3 regions of the Pseudomonas sp. FP597 genome follow, and region 3 is predicted to be linked to each of the others. Evidence: riboswitches for the same ligand, from Rfam matches in the RefSeq annotation. Region 3 holds a riboswitch; each other region holds the start of a gene.

Region 1 (4,856 bases), 1.7 Mb from region 3:
AGTCACACAGGTAGGTGTCCAGGCGCGGCAGCCAAATGGCGGCATCCGCGTCGCCGTCCAGTTCAAGTTCCTGGTCGATATGGGTTTCGCGCACCAGCTTGAGAATGTCTTTTTGCAGTTCACGGGCACGGCGCGGGTCGAGCAGTTGAGCTTCGTAATACTCGTCCGCCAACAGCTCCAGGTCACGCAGCGGGCCATAGGTTTCGGCACGGGTCAGCGGCGGCATCAGGTGGTCGATGATCACCGCCTGGGTACGCCGCTTGGCTTGGGCGCCCTCACCCGGATCATTGACGATAAACGGGTAGATATTCGGCAATGGCCCGAGCAGCGCGTCGGGCCAGCAGTTTTCCGACAAGCCCACGCCCTTGCCCGGCAGCCACTCCAGGTTGCCGTGCTTGCCCACGTGGATCACGCCATGGGCGCCGTAGGTGTGGCGCAACCAGAAATAGAACGCCAGATAGCCGTGGGGCGGCACCAGGTCCGGGTCGTGATACACCGCGCTGGCATCCACTTGGTAACCGCGCGCCGGCTGGATGCCGACAAACGTCTGGCCCAGGCGCAGGCCGGCGATCATCAGGCGGCCGTCGCGGAACATCGGGTCGGTATGCGGCGCGCCCCAGCGCTCCAGCACGGCCTGGCGATTGGCCTGCGGCAAGCGCTGGAACATCGCCTCATAGTCATCCAGGCCCAGGCTTTGATGGCAGGGGCGCAGGTCCAGGCTGTCGAGGTCGTTGGTGACGCCGCCGAGCAGTTCATGGATCAATGCCGTGCCGCTGTCCGGCAAAGTATCCGGCAGCGGATAGCCTTCAGCCTGCAGCGCCCGCAGGATATTCAGTGCCGCCGCCGGCGTGTCCAGGCCCACGCCATTACCGATGCGACCATCGCGGGTCGGGTAGTTGGCGAGGATCAGCGCGATGCGCTTATGCGCATTCGGCACCCGCGCCAGCTCGACCCAGCGCCGTGCGAGCGAGGCGACAAAGTCCATGCGCTCGGGCGCTGCGCGGTAGCACACCACATCCGACTGGCTGCGCTCGCTGCGCCAGGCCAGGTCCTTGAAACTGATGGGCCGGCTGATGATGCGCCCGTCCAGTTCCGGCAAGGCAATGTGCATCGCCAGGTCCCGCGGGCCCAGGCCCTGCTCGCTGGCCTGCCAACCGGGCTGGTTGTCCTGGGCGCAAATGGCCTGGATCACTGGGATATTGCGACGAAACGGGCGCACATGCGGCGCTTCGGGGCTGGACTGGGCAAAACCGGTGGTGTTGAGGATCACCGCGGCGTCGACCTCATCCAGCAGGTCCTCGACCACCGCCAGACAGCCGGGCTCTTTCAGGCTGGCCACCGCCATCGGCAGCGGGTTGAGGCCCGCCGCCTGCAAGCGTTGACAGAACTCGTCGATAAAACCGGTATTGGCCGCCTGCAGATGCGAACGGTAGAACAGCACCGCCGCTACGGGCCAGTCCGGGTTCCACGCCAACTGCCAGTCTTCAAGACGGGCATTGGCGGTGTGCGGGTGATAGATCGCGGTCCGCGCCAGGGTTTGCGGCTCGGCCCAAGGGTAATCACGGCCCAGGTAACCGCTGGCCAGGCAGCGATAGAAATCCAGCGCATTGCCCAAGCCGCCCTGGCGCAGGAAGTGCCACAGGCGGTCGCGTTGTTCGGCGTTTACCGTGCTCAGGCCACTGAGTTCCGGGTCCGGGCGATCATCGCCCGGCACGAGGATCAGCGTGACGCCGCGTTCGGCCAGCTCCACCAGGCGCTCGATGCCATAGCGCCAATAACCGATACCGCCATGCAGCGAAAGCAGGATGACCTTGGCATGGCGTAGCACTTCGTCGACGTACAGGTCGACCGACGCGTGGTTCTGCACCTGCATCGGGTTGGCCAGGCGCAGGCTGGGGTAATCGTCGGGTAGCTGTTGCGCCGCTTCGGCCAGCAGCGCCAGGCTCGAATCGCCGCTGCACAGGATCACCAGTTCGGCAGGGGTCTGGCCAAGGTCGGCGATATTGTCGTCCGCGACGAAACCACCGGGCTGAGTCCTGAGCAGGTGCATGGGTTAAACGCTGAGCGCTGCGCGCAACTGCGCTTCAAGGCCGGCGGCATCCAGGTCCTGGCCGATCAGCACCAGGCGCGTGATGCGCGCCTCGTCAGCGCCCCAGGCACGGTCGAAGTGCTTGTCGAAACGCGTGCCCACGCCCTGGACCAGCAGACGCATCGGCTTGTTCGGGATCGCGGCGAAGCCTTTGACGCGCAGGATGCCGTGCTGCACCACCAGTTGGGTCAGCGCGTCGAGCAGCAAGGCTTCGTCGGCCTGCGGCAGGTCGATGGAGATCGAGTCAAAAGCGTCATGGTCGTGATCGTCTTCACCGTCGTGATGATGATCGTGATGGCTGTGGCGACCGTCGATGTGCTCTTCGGAGCCGGCACCCAGGCCGATCAGCACGTCCAGCGGAACGCGGCCACTGCTGGCTTCGATGACTTTCACCGCCGGCGGCAGCTCTTGGGCGACTTCCAGGCGCACGCGGGCCAGGTCTTCGCGGCTGATCAGGTCGGATTTATTGAGGATCACCAGGTCGGCGCTGGCCAACTGGTCGGCGAACAGCTCGTGCAAGGGCGACTCGTGATCCAGATTCGGGTCGAGCTTGCGCTGGGCGTCGACCTGGTCGGGGAACGCGGCGAAGGTACCGGCGGCCACGGCGGGGCTGTCGACCACGGTGATCACCGCGTCAACCGTGCAGGCGCTGCGGATTTCCGGCCACTGGAAGGCTTGCACCAACGGTTTTGGCAGCGCCAGGCCCGAGGTTTCGATGAGGATATGGTCGAGGTCGCCGCGACGGGCCACCAGCTCACGCATCACCGGGAAGAATTCTTCCTGCACGGTGCAGCACAGGCAGCCGTTGGCCAGTTCGTAGACACGACCGTTGGCTTCTTCCTCGGTGCAACCGATAGAGCACTGCTTGAGGATTTCACCGTCGATGCCCAGCTCGCCGAACTCGTTGACGATCACGGCGATGCGACGGCCCTGGGCATTGTCGAGCATATGGCGCAGCAAGGTGGTTTTGCCCGACCCGAGGAAGCCGGTAACGATGGTGACGGGAAGTTTGGCCAGTGTTTTCATCGGATGCCCTTGAGGGCGGGCATACGGGACGATAAGCCCTGCGACGGCGCGCAGCAGCGGATTTCGTCACCGGATCACCCCGCCCGGTTGAAGTGGAAAATCGGTTGCGAGGCAGGTCTCCTGGCTAGGGGCATGCGGGCCATCAGGCCGGCGCCGGCTGCGCCTTCCCGCCTGATGGGCAGTGGCATGGCAGTCGGTAAACCCTTCACAGTTGCGGGGGCAGCCACGGATTGAACCGTGTTCCCTTCTTAGCTTCGGCCTGGGCCGAAGAACCTCGCAGGATGCAAGGCTACAGGTGCTCGGTCAATTTGACTACCGTCGCTCTGCATGCTTTCCTACAGGCCTTGTTTCGGGTGCCCTTCACAGGGTGAAACGGGAAACCGGTGCGTCATCGACAGATGGCCAGTCCGGTGCTGCCCCCGCAACGGTAAGCGAGCGAAGCGTCAGATCCACTGTGTCGGTATGGCATGGGAAGGCGATGCTTTATAGACCCAGAGTCCCTCGCGAGCCCGGAGACCGGCCCGAAAAATCAGATAACAAACCCGCGGTGGGCGGGCGCTGTTCAAAACCCTGCGTGCCCGGCTCGCGGGGTTTTCATGCGCTCGTTTCACCCTGACACCTGAAAGGGACGCGCCATGTCGATCATCAGCAGCACCTCAGCTACCGCCAGCAGTACCACTACCCTCAGCCAACGTCTGACCGCCGCCATCGGCGCGTCGATCCTCGGCGCGTGCCTGGTGTATTTCGCCGGCTTCTCGCACATCGAGGCGGTGCACAACGCCGCCCACGATACCCGCCACAGCGCCGCGTTCCCGTGCCACTGAGGCCTGCCGAGATGATCAAGCGTATTGCGCAAACCGCAGGATTCACTGGCCTTTTGGCCGCCCTGCTGCTGACCCTGCTGCAAAGTTTCTGGGTCGCCCCGCTGATTCTGCAGGCGGAAACCTTTGAGCACGCCCCGGCAACCGCCGAAGTAGCCCACGAACACGGCGCCGGCGCCGCTGCCCACAGCCACGACGCCGAAGCCTGGTCGCCGGAAGACGGCTGGCAGCGCGTGCTGTCCACCACCGGCGGCAATCTGGTGGTCGCCGTCGGTTTTGCGCTGATGCTGGCAGGCTTGTACACCCTGCGCGCACCCACCCGCACCGCCCAGGGCCTGCTCTGGGGCCTGGCCGGTTATGCGACCTTTGTGCTGGCGCCCACCCTCGGCCTGCCGCCGGAATTGCCGGGCACTGCCGCCGCCGAGCTGGCGCTGCGCCAGACCTGGTGGATCGGCACCGCCGCGTCTACCGCTGTCGGAATTGCACTGATCGTGTTCGGCCGCCATTGGCTGCTCAAAGTGCTGGGCGCGGCCATCCTGGCAGTGCCGCACGTGATCGGCGCGCCCCAACCGCAAGTGCACTCGATGCTGGCGCCAGAAGCGCTGGAGGCTCAATTCAAGATCGCTTCGCAGTTGACCAACATGGCGTTCTGGCTGGCACTGGGCCTGATCAGCGCCTGGCTGTTCCGGCGCAACCGCGATGATCACTACTCGGCATGACCTGCGTCGTCGGCCTGGGCTGCCAGCGCGGTTGTGAGGTTTACACCCTGCTGGCGCTGTTTGATGCCGCCCTCGCCGAGGGCGGCATCGATCGCCAGCGCATCACCGCACTGGCCAGCCTCGATCGCAAACAGGATGAGCCCGGTTTGCTCGACCTGGCGCGGTTGCTCAAGCTGCCCTTGCAGTGTTTCAGTGCCACGC
Region 2 (4,856 bases), 260 kb from region 3:
TGGCGTGGGGGATCACCAGGCCGACAAAGCCGATGGAGCCGACAATCGACACCATCACCGCCGTGACCAGCGCGGCGCAGCCCACCAGCACACACTGCACGCGGCGCACCGGGATGCCGAGGGACGCCGCCGAGTCGCTGCCGAAGGTGAACGCATCCAGCGCGCGACGGTGCCACAGGCACACGGCCAATCCCGCGACCGCCACCGGCACCGCCAGCCACACCGACGGCCAGCGCACGCCGCTGAGGTTGCCGAGCAGCCAGAACAGGATGCCGCGCGCCTGTTCCGAGCTGGCGGATTTGGTGATCAGGAACGCGGTGAGCGCATTGAACAGCTGCGAGCCGGCAATGCCCGCGAGGATGATCTGCCCGGTGCCGCTCAGGGAACCGCTGGCCCGTGTCAGCAGAATCACCAGCGCAAACGCCGCCATGGCCCCGACAAACGCGCCGGCCGACAGCGAAATCAAGCCGCCGCCCACGCCCATCAACGCCACCAGCACCGCGCCGGTCGAGGCGCCCGCGCTGATGCCCAGCAGGTACGGATCGGCCAACGGGTTGCGCAGCAATGACTGCAAAATCACCCCGCAGGTGGCCAGCCCGGCACCGCAGGCGGCGGCGACCAGGGCGCGGGTCAGGCGGTAATTCCACACCACGCCTTCGTCGATGGGGTCCAGCACGTAGCCGGCGTTCCACAGTTTGTTGGCCAGCACCTGCAACACCACCTGCGGTTCGATGGCGGTTTCGCCGATGGCCACGCCGGCAAGGACGGCGGCCAGCAGCAGCGCGAGGGCAAGTAAGGTACGGATCATTTGGACAGGTCGTAGCCGTCGATGGCCCCGGCCAATTGTTCAAGGCCATCAAAGGTGCGCAGGCTGGCCTGCAGCGCCAGGGCGTCGAGGATGATGATGCGGTTGTTTTTTACCGCGTCCATGTTGCGCGTGACCGGGTCGCTGCGCAGGAAGGCGAGTTTCTTTTCATGGTCGTCGGCGGGGTAGCGGCGGCGGTCCATGCGGGCGATCACCAGGAAGGTCGGGTTGGCCTTGGCGAGGGTTTCCCAGCCGACGGCGGGCCACTCTTCATCCGATTGCACCACGTTGTGCAAACCAAGGGTGTCGAGCATGAATTCGGGAACGCCCTTGTGGCCGGCCACGTACGGGTCGCTGGCCATCTCCGCGCTGGAGAACCACACCAGTGCGCTGGCCTGTTTCAAGCCCTTGCCTTGCGCGGTGGCGACGGACTTGGCCAGGCGCGCCTTGAGTGCATCGTTCAGTTGTTCGCCGCGATCCTGGACGTCGAAAATCTGCGCCAATTGGTGGATGCTTTTGTAGATTGTCTCAATGTGGAACTGCTCCAGCCGCGTGCCGTCGGCGCCCACCAGGTTGTCCTTGCCTTCGCAGTCGGAGGGCAGCACGTAGGTGGGAATCTTCAGTTCATGGAATTGCTCGCGAGTGCCGACCACGCCTTGCGGGCCGACCACCCATTCCAGCTCGGCGGCCACCAGTTGCGGGCGCTTGGCGATCACCGCTTCAAAGCTTGGCTCGTTGTTAGCCAGGCGTTCGATGCCGTCGTTTTGCGCCTTGAACTGCGGCAGCACGCTGTTGAACCACAGCGAGGTGCCGACCACGGTGTTGCCCACGCCCAGGGCGTAAAGCATTTCGGTGGCGGCCTGGCCGATGGTCACGCTGCGTGTCGGGGCTTGCTGGAAGGTGACGCTGCTGCCGCAGTTTTCGACGGTCAGCGGGTAATGAGCGGGGGCCGCGTGGGCCAGGGCACAGAAGCCCAGCCCGGTGAGCAGGGCGGTAACGTGTGGCAGCATGGGGCGATCTCCGTGTGAACCGTACGTGAAGCAGGGGAGGTACGGCTCGGAAATACGCCCTCGAACGCTGCCGCTCGGGCAGGCGAGGATGTCCTTCCCGGACACCCCGCCGGTAGTGATGTTGCTGGGCCGGCAGGTCTCCTGACTGATGCGTCGTCGCCTCGCTCCAGCCTTCCCGGACGGTGTCCAGTGGCGTTGAGGAGCAGGCTCGGCACCTACAGTTGCGGGGGCAGTTTCGATTGGCGCCGCGGGCGGCGCTTCGAATTCCCTATTAGTCCCGTGGGGGAACCGGCGGCGGTATGGTAGTTGATTCGGCGCGGGAGCGGGAGGTCGAAGTGAGCCCGGTCACACGCGAATATCTTCAGGCCCCCGGATCAGCGCTTCGATGCGCGTCCCGGTAGCGCGCTCTTCATTGCTGAACCCGTCGTAATCGGCCAGGTTGCCAAAGCGAATGCCGGTCAAGCCTTCGATCTGGATCACGCTGCGCTGGTAGGTTCTGAGCTGCCCGAAGACCAGGTCGAGCTGACCCAGTTCACGGCTTTGGTCGATCATGTAGGCGCTGGCTGAAGGCTTGCCATCGTCGCTCAGGTACGCGACGACTTTCCAGAATGCCTTGGGGATTTTGACGCCACGGTACAGGCGGTCGTCGTCGGCGAAGACCGGGCCGGTGAACACCGTGGCACGGGCTTTCCAGCGCTGGGTGTTGTCGAGGAGATAGTCTTCGAGTTCGAGCCAGGTCTTCTGGTTGAAGCCGCTCATCTGCGGTGAGCAGTTGGTGAAATGGAAGGTGTCGAGGTTGGCGGTGGTTGCCTCGTCGCCCCAGTTGGGGTCCTGGCGCCGTACCAGATGGCCGCGGTCCAGGCCGTTGCCGGCGTAGAGGTCCTCGCCCACTTGGGCGTCGAGCGGCAGGCGGCCGTCGTAGGCCCAGCTGTCGTTGCTGCGCACGATGTCCACATGCCGTGCGCCGTCGATGTTGACCCCCACATAGTGGGCCAGTCGTCGGGAGCGTGACATCGTGATGGAAAAGTGCGTGTAGTCCAGCCGTGGTTGCACGTCAGCCGCCAACGTTTCGTTGACCGTAGGCCATGGCACCACGAAACTGCCGAGGAAGTCTTCAGCGTAACCGCTGCGGTTGTGCAGGTCCTTGGCCGGCGTGGTGCGCGGCGTCGGGGCCCTGGCCTCCAGGAGTGTGGGAAAGGGCGCGATCAACGGGCGCAGATCGGCGAGCCTGGGGCGGTGGGACAGGTCGACATTGACTTTACGTGCGGGCATGGGCTGCTCCTTGCGGGCCTGAGATAAACATACTGCAACATAGGTTCATGACAATTTAGGCCAGGCACTGACAGCCGGACTATCCTGAAACGGTTATCCGGAGTTCACCACACGCCAGAATGGAGCCAGCTTATGTGTGTTCGCCACCACCGCAATCCGATTTTTTGCCTGATTCCTCCGTACATGCTCGATCAGATCGCCCGTCACGGTGATAAAGCCCAGCGTGAAATTGCGTTACGCACACGGGCCAAGGACAGCACATTCCGCTCGTTGCGCATGCTCGCCGTGCCTGCCCGAGGCCCGGCCCACATGGCCGTGGCCATGGGAGCGGGCAAACGCCGCTCAATCTACAGCGCCGACGGCACCGACACCCTGCCCGGCAAACTGATCCGCGGCGAGGGGCAGCCCGCCAGTGGTGATGCGGCGGTCGACGAAGCCTATGACGGCCTGGGCGCGACCTTCGACTTTTTCGACGAGGTATTCGACCGCAACTCCATCGACGATGCCGGCATGGCGCTGGACGCCACCGTGCATTTTGGCAAGGACTACAACAATGCCTTCTGGAACTCGACCCAGATGGTGTTTGGCGATGGCGACGGGCAGTTGTTCAACCGCTTCACCGTGGCCCTCGACGTGATTGGTCATGAGTTGGCCCATGGCGTGACCGAGGATGAGGCCAAGCTGATGTATTTCAACCAGTCCGGCGCGTTGAACGAGTCGCTGTCGGATGTGTTCGGCTCACTGATCAAGCAGCACGCGTTGCAGCAGAAGGCCGAAGACGCCGACTGGTTGATCGGCAAAGGGCTGTTTACCCAGAAAATCAAAGGCACCGCGCTGCGTTCGATGCAGGCCCCCGGTACGGCGTTCGATGACAAGCTGCTGGGCAAGGACCCTCAACCCGGACACATGGATGATTTTGTGCAGACCTACGACGACAATGGCGGCGTGCATATCAATTCCGGTATTCCCAACCATGCGTTCTATCAGGTGGCCACCCGGCTGGGTGGGTTCGCCTGGGAGCGCGCCGGTCGCATCTGGTACGACGCCTTGCGTGATGCGCGGCTGCGGCCGAACTCGGGCTTTTTGCGTTTTGCCCGTATCACTTACGATGTCGCCGGTCGGCTGTACGGCATCAACAAGGAAGAGCAGAAGGCGGTCAAGGACGGTTGGAAAGCGGTGGGCATCAATGTCTGACAAGCCGCCAGGGCGGCGAGGAACAGTCATGCGAATTTCAATCAAGGAAAACGGCGGCCCGGCGTTTTTTCCGGGCCTGGCCAAGCCTCACAGCGTCGAACTGGACGCGCTGCCCGAGCCGGAGAGGCAAGAGCTGCGGCAACTGGTCGAGGCGTCTGACTTCTTTCAGTTGCCGCAAAGTACCGCTCCAGAGCCGGGTAAACCCGGCCAGGTGCATTACACCCTGACGGTGACCGAGGGTGAGCGCGAGCACACGGTGTGTGTGCTGGCGCCGGTGAAATCCCAGGCGCTGGATGGGTTGGTGCAGTGTGTACGCCGGCATGTTCGCTGTTGAGGCATCGTTTAACGTCAAAACAGCGCAGCTCCCCAGGACCTGTTATTTGCGATCCAGCCACACGGTCTGCGCGTTGCAGAACTCGCGCACGCCGAAGTGCGACAGTTCACGGCCGAACCCGCTCTTTTTCACACCGCCAAACGCCACCCGAGGGTCGGACACGCTGAAGGCGTTGACGAAGATCCCGCCGGTGTCCAGCTGGTTGGCGATGTGCCGCGCCTTCGCCGCATCGGTGGTGAAA
Region 3 (4,856 bases):
GTTGAAGCGTTGCTCGATGCGCCCGGCAAAATTGCCGAACGCCACCAGCGGATGCCAGCGCCTGGGCTCACCCAGCAGTGCATCCAACGCCACCGCGGCGACACACAGCAAGGCCACACTCATTGACTCACTCCCCAGGTATTCTCGTACAGCATGTCACTCAGCGGCCGCGGTTCGGTCCAGCCTTCGAGCTGCAACATCGGTGCCGGATAGAATTCGGTCACCGGCCCCAGGCACAGCACGGCCAGGGGTTTGGCGCCGGGCGGCAAGCCCAGCAGGTCGGTCAGGGCCTCAGGCTCGAACAACGACACCCAGCCCATGCCCAGGCCTTCGGCACGGGCCGCCAGCCATAGATTCTGGATCGCACAGGACAACGAAGCCATGTCCATTTCCGGCAAGGTGCGGCGGCCGAAGATATGCCGCTCGCGCCCCTCCATCAACGCTGCCACCAGCACTTCGGCGCAGTCGTGGATGCCCTCGACCTTGAGCTTCATGAATTCATCGGAACGCTCGCCCAAGGCCTCGGCGGTACGCACGCGCTCTTCTTCCACCAACTGCTGGATTTGCCCACGCAGGTGACGGTCGCTGATGCGGATGAAACGCCATGGTTGCATCAAGCCGACACTGGGCGCCTGGTGTGCGGCCAGGAGCAGGCGGTGCAGCAACTCGGGGGCCACCGTGCCGCCGCTGAAGTGGCGCATGTCACGGCGTTCGGCGATGGCACGGTAGACGGCGTCGCGGTCGGCCTGGGGAAAGGCGTAGTCGGTCATGGCCCTATCGGGGGCAAGCCCCCTCCCACATTGGGTGCAAACAAGGCGGCTACCGCAGTCGGATTCGACGGAAAATAGAAGTGCACATAAGAGGCCGTCATCCGCCCCTGCCGAAAGACCGCTTCGGCACCGCGCCCACCGTTCGGGCTCAGGCCACGGGCAATCGGCTGGCACTCGGTGCTGGTCAGGGAATGGTGATACGTGTGCCCACGCAACACGCCTTCCGGCAACTCGACGCTTTGCAAAGCCAGGGCCGCAAGTTTCTTTTGCATCACCGCATCGCCCTGTAAAAGGCCGAGCAGTTCGGCGCGGCTGCCGTCGACATCGGTGAGCGAATCCAGCAGATAGAGCATGCCACCACATTCTGCGAGCAGCGGCTTACCGGCGGCGTGATGGGCGCGGATCGCAGCGAGCATCGGGGTATTTTCCGACAGCGCTTGATGGTGCAGTTCCGGGTAGCCACCGGGCAAATACAGGCTATCGGTGTCAGGCAAATGGCTATCGTGGATAGGCGAAAAGAACTTCAGCTCGGCGCCCATGGCCCGTAACAGATCGAGGCTGGCACCGTAGGTGAAGGCGAACGCTTCGTCGCGAGCGACCGCGATGCGCACGCCGGCCAGCAACGGCTCGGCCTCGATCACCTGCGGTGCGGCGAAGGTCACCGGCGGTGGCAGCGCGACTTCGCAACTGCTGCCCAGGGCCTGGGCGGCGGCGTCCAGGCGCACATCGAGGTCATTGAGTTCACTGGCCTGCACCAGGCCCAGGTGGCGGCTGGGCAGTTCGATCCCGGTCTCGCGGGACAACGCGCCGTACCAGCGCAGGCCTTCGGTGAGGCTGCCTTCGAGCAACTGCGCATGGCGCAAGGTGCCGACGCGGTTGGCCAGTACGCCGGCGAACGGCAAGTCGGGCTGGTAACGCGCCAGGCCCAACGCCAGCGCGCCAAAGGTCTGGGCCATGGCGGTGCCGTCGATCACACCCAGCACCGGCACACCGAAGTGCCGCGCCAGGTCGGCGCTGGACGGCGTGCCGTCGAACAGGCCCATCACGCCTTCGATCAGGATCAGGTCGGCCTCCCCCGCCGCTTCCCACAGCAGGCGGCGACTTTCCTGCTCGCCCACCATCCACATGTCCAATTGATACACCGGCGCACCGCTGGCGCGCTCGTGGATCATCGGGTCCAGGAAATCCGGGCCGCATTTGAACACGCGCACCTTGCGCCCCAGGTTGCGGTGCAAACGGGCGAGCGCGGCGGTGACGGTGGTCTTGCCCTGGCCGGATGCCGGTGCGGCAATCAATACGGCGGGGCACTGACGGGGCTGATTCAAAGTTCGACGCCCTTCTGTGCCTTGATACCGGCCTGGAACGCGTGCTTGAGCATGCCCATTTCGGTGACGGTATCGCCCATTTCAACCAATTCAGGCTTGGCGCCACGCCCCGTAACCACCACGTGTTGCATCGGCGGGCGGGCCTGCAGGTCACTGAGGACCTGGTCGAGGTCGAGGTAGCCGTGCTTGAGGGCGATATTCAGCTCGTCCAGTACCACCAGGCCAATGGACGGGTCTTGCAGCAATTGGCGCGACACGGCCCAGGCGGCCTCGGCGGCGGCGATGTCGCGCTGGCGATCCTGGGTTTCCCACGTAAAGCCCTCGCCCATGACATGGAAGCGCACCTGCTCGGGGAAACGGCGGAAGAACAGCTCTTCGCCGGTACTGTTACGTCCCTTGATGAACTGCACCACGCCGCACTGCATGCCGTGCCCCATGGCCCGGGCCAGCATGCCGAACGCCGAGCTGCTCTTGCCCTTGCCGTTGCCGGTGAGCACCAGCAGCAATCCGCATTCATTGGGAGAGTTGGCGATGCGCTCGTCGATCACGGCTTTTTTGCGCAGCATGCGCGCCAGGTGGCGTTCGTCGCGGTCGGGGGTATCGGTCATGGCAGCTCTCCGTTGGGGCTGGACAAAAACGGCGGGCAGGAAAAAGAAACACAAACAGCCAAGCATCGCCCACCGTGATGCTGTTGATTGATCCAGGCCGGTCTCCGGGCTCATGAGCGGCGTTCTGAAGCGAACAGACCGACGCTGCGCCTTCCCATATCGCGAGCGATACAGTGGCAAAAGGCAGCGTCTTGACTCATTTACCGTTGCGGGGGCAGCGCCGGAATTGCGGCGGCGCTGTGTACAAGCGCGCTCACTCACCGGCTTCCCTGTTTCACCCTGTCGACCCGTGGGTCACAGAGCACCTGGAACAAGCGGCGAAGGTTAGTGGGTTGATGGGGGAGCGTCAATGAAAGCTGGCCGTGTACTTGAACCATCGCATCACCGCACTCCTCTACCCTTACAGGTATACCGGAGAAAATCATGCATAAAACCAGACTCGCCTTACTGATGATGCTCGCAGGCAGCCTCGTCGCCTGCGGAGAAACTTCGACCTTGCAGGTCGCCGACGGCACAGGGCCGTCACCCCAATTACCGGAGCCGAACAAGACATTGATCCCCACCGTCAACATCGCCCCGGCCGTTGGCTGGCCCGAGGGCGCCAAACCCATCGCTGCAGCCGGAACGCAGGTAGCAGCATTTGCCGAAGGGCTGGACCATCCGCGCTGGCTGTATGTGTTGCCCAATGGCGATGTGCTCGTGGCTGAAACCAACGCGCCGCCCAAGCCCGATGATGCCAAGGGCATTCGTGGCTGGGTCATGGAAAAAGTCATGGGCCGCGCCGGCGCGGGTGTGCCGAGCCCGAACCGCATCACGTTGCTGCGCGATGCCGACCACGACGGCGTGGCCGAAACGCGCACGGTGTTCTTGGAAAACCTCAATTCACCGTTCGGCATGACGCTGGTTGGCAACGACCTGTATGTGGCTGACTCCGACAAGCTGCTGCGCTTCCCGTACCACGCGGGCGAAACCGCGATCAAGGCACTGGGGACCAAGGTGGTCGACCTGCCGGGCGGTAGCATCAATCACCATTGGACCAAAAACGTGGTCGCCAGCAAGGACGGCAGCAAACTCTATGTGAGCGTCGGTTCCAACAGTAACGTCGGCGAAAACGGTCTTGAAGCGGAACAAGGCCGCGCGGCTATTTGGGAAGTGGATCGCGCCAGCGGCCAGCACCGCATTTTCGCGTCGGGCCTGCGCAATCCCAACGGCATGGCCTGGGAACCACAGAGCGGCAAGCTGTGGACCGCAGTGAATGAGCGCGACGAGATCGGCAGCGACCTGGTGCCGGACTACATCACCTCAGTCAAGGACGGCGGTTTCTATGGCTGGCCCTTCAGCTATTACGGCCAGCATGTGGATGTGCGCGTCACGCCGCAGAACCTGGACCTGGTCGCCAAGGCAATCGCGCCGGACTATGCGGTCGGGCCTCACACCGCGTCTTTGGGCCTGACGTTCGACGAGGGCAGCAAACTCCCGGCGCCGTTCAGCAACGGCGCGTTCATCGGCCAGCATGGCTCGTGGAATCGCAAGCCGCACAGTGGCTACAAGGTGATCTTCGTGCCGTTCGAGGCAGGCCAGCCTAAGGGCAAGCCGGTGGACGTACTGACTGGGTTCCTCGATAAAGACGAGAAAGCCATGGGCCGCCCGGTGGGCGTGGTGATTGATCAGCAAGGGGATTTGCTGGTGGCCGATGATGTGGGGAATAAAGTATGGCGGGTGTGGGCCGCTAGGTAGCGAAGCCGCAAGCTTCAAGCTAGGAGCTGCAAGGTGGCGGTGCACCCTCTTGCAGCTTACAACTTGAAGCTTATCGCTGCTTTTAGGGATTTCGTGCCAGGTTTGCTGGCAATACACGCTTGGCGCTCAAGTAGGCATTCTGCCAATACGCCTTGGACAGGGTATCCAGCTTCACCGTGCCGCCGGTTTGCGGCGCATGCACGAAGCGGCCTTCGCCCACGTAGATGCCGGCATGGCTGACCTGCGAACCACCGCCGGTGGCGAAGAACAGCAGGTCACCCGTTTGCAGGTTCTGCTCACTCACATCCTGGGCGCGCATCACGATCAGTTCACGGGTGGTGCGCGGCAAGGAAATGCCGGCGGCATCACGGTAGACGAAGCCAATCAGGCCGCTGCAATCAAACCCGGAATCCGGT

The links. A riboswitch is a leader RNA that binds a small molecule or an ion and turns the genes downstream of it on or off. The one in region 3 is predicted to bind cobalamin.
Positions count from the first base shown of each region.
Region 1: linked by a shared signal. The riboswitch ahead of cobW (cobalamin biosynthesis protein CobW) and the one ahead of cobO (cob(I)yrinic acid a,c-diamide adenosyltransferase) in region 3 are both predicted to bind cobalamin.
Region 2: linked by a shared signal. The riboswitch ahead of PSH66_RS20030 (ABC transporter substrate-binding protein) and the one ahead of cobO (cob(I)yrinic acid a,c-diamide adenosyltransferase) in region 3 are both predicted to bind cobalamin.

Region 1 is NZ_CP117432.1:2,985,205-2,990,060, reverse strand. Features, by position in the region: gene cobN (cobaltochelatase subunit CobN) at 1-2,050, opposite strand, end outside; gene cobW (cobalamin biosynthesis protein CobW) at 2,054-3,115, opposite strand; cobalamin riboswitch at 3,208-3,407, opposite strand; cobalamin riboswitch at 3,450-3,655, shown strand; gene PSH66_RS13925 (CbtB-domain containing protein) at 3,751-3,939, shown strand; gene PSH66_RS13920 (CbtA family protein) at 3,951-4,655, shown strand; gene PSH66_RS13915 (cobalamin biosynthesis protein) at 4,652-4,856, shown strand, end outside.
Region 2 is NZ_CP117432.1:4,401,706-4,406,561, reverse strand. Features, by position in the region: gene PSH66_RS20035 (iron ABC transporter permease) at 1-808, opposite strand, end outside; gene PSH66_RS20030 (ABC transporter substrate-binding protein) at 805-1,815, opposite strand; cobalamin riboswitch at 1,929-2,123, opposite strand; gene PSH66_RS20025 (DNA/RNA non-specific endonuclease) at 2,161-3,087, opposite strand; gene PSH66_RS20020 (M4 family metallopeptidase) at 3,220-4,281, shown strand; gene PSH66_RS20015 (protealysin inhibitor emfourin) at 4,310-4,615, shown strand; gene PSH66_RS20010 (aldehyde dehydrogenase family protein) at 4,658-4,856, opposite strand, start outside.
Region 3 is NZ_CP117432.1:4,659,179-4,664,034, forward strand. Features, by position in the region: gene cbiB (adenosylcobinamide-phosphate synthase CbiB) at 1-123, opposite strand, end outside; gene bluB (5,6-dimethylbenzimidazole synthase) at 120-770, opposite strand; gene PSH66_RS21225 (cobyrinate a,c-diamide synthase) at 767-2,095, opposite strand; gene cobO (cob(I)yrinic acid a,c-diamide adenosyltransferase) at 2,092-2,703, opposite strand; cobalamin riboswitch at 2,781-3,027, opposite strand; gene PSH66_RS21235 (sorbosone dehydrogenase family protein) at 3,127-4,440, shown strand; gene PSH66_RS21240 (C40 family peptidase) at 4,523-4,856, opposite strand, start outside.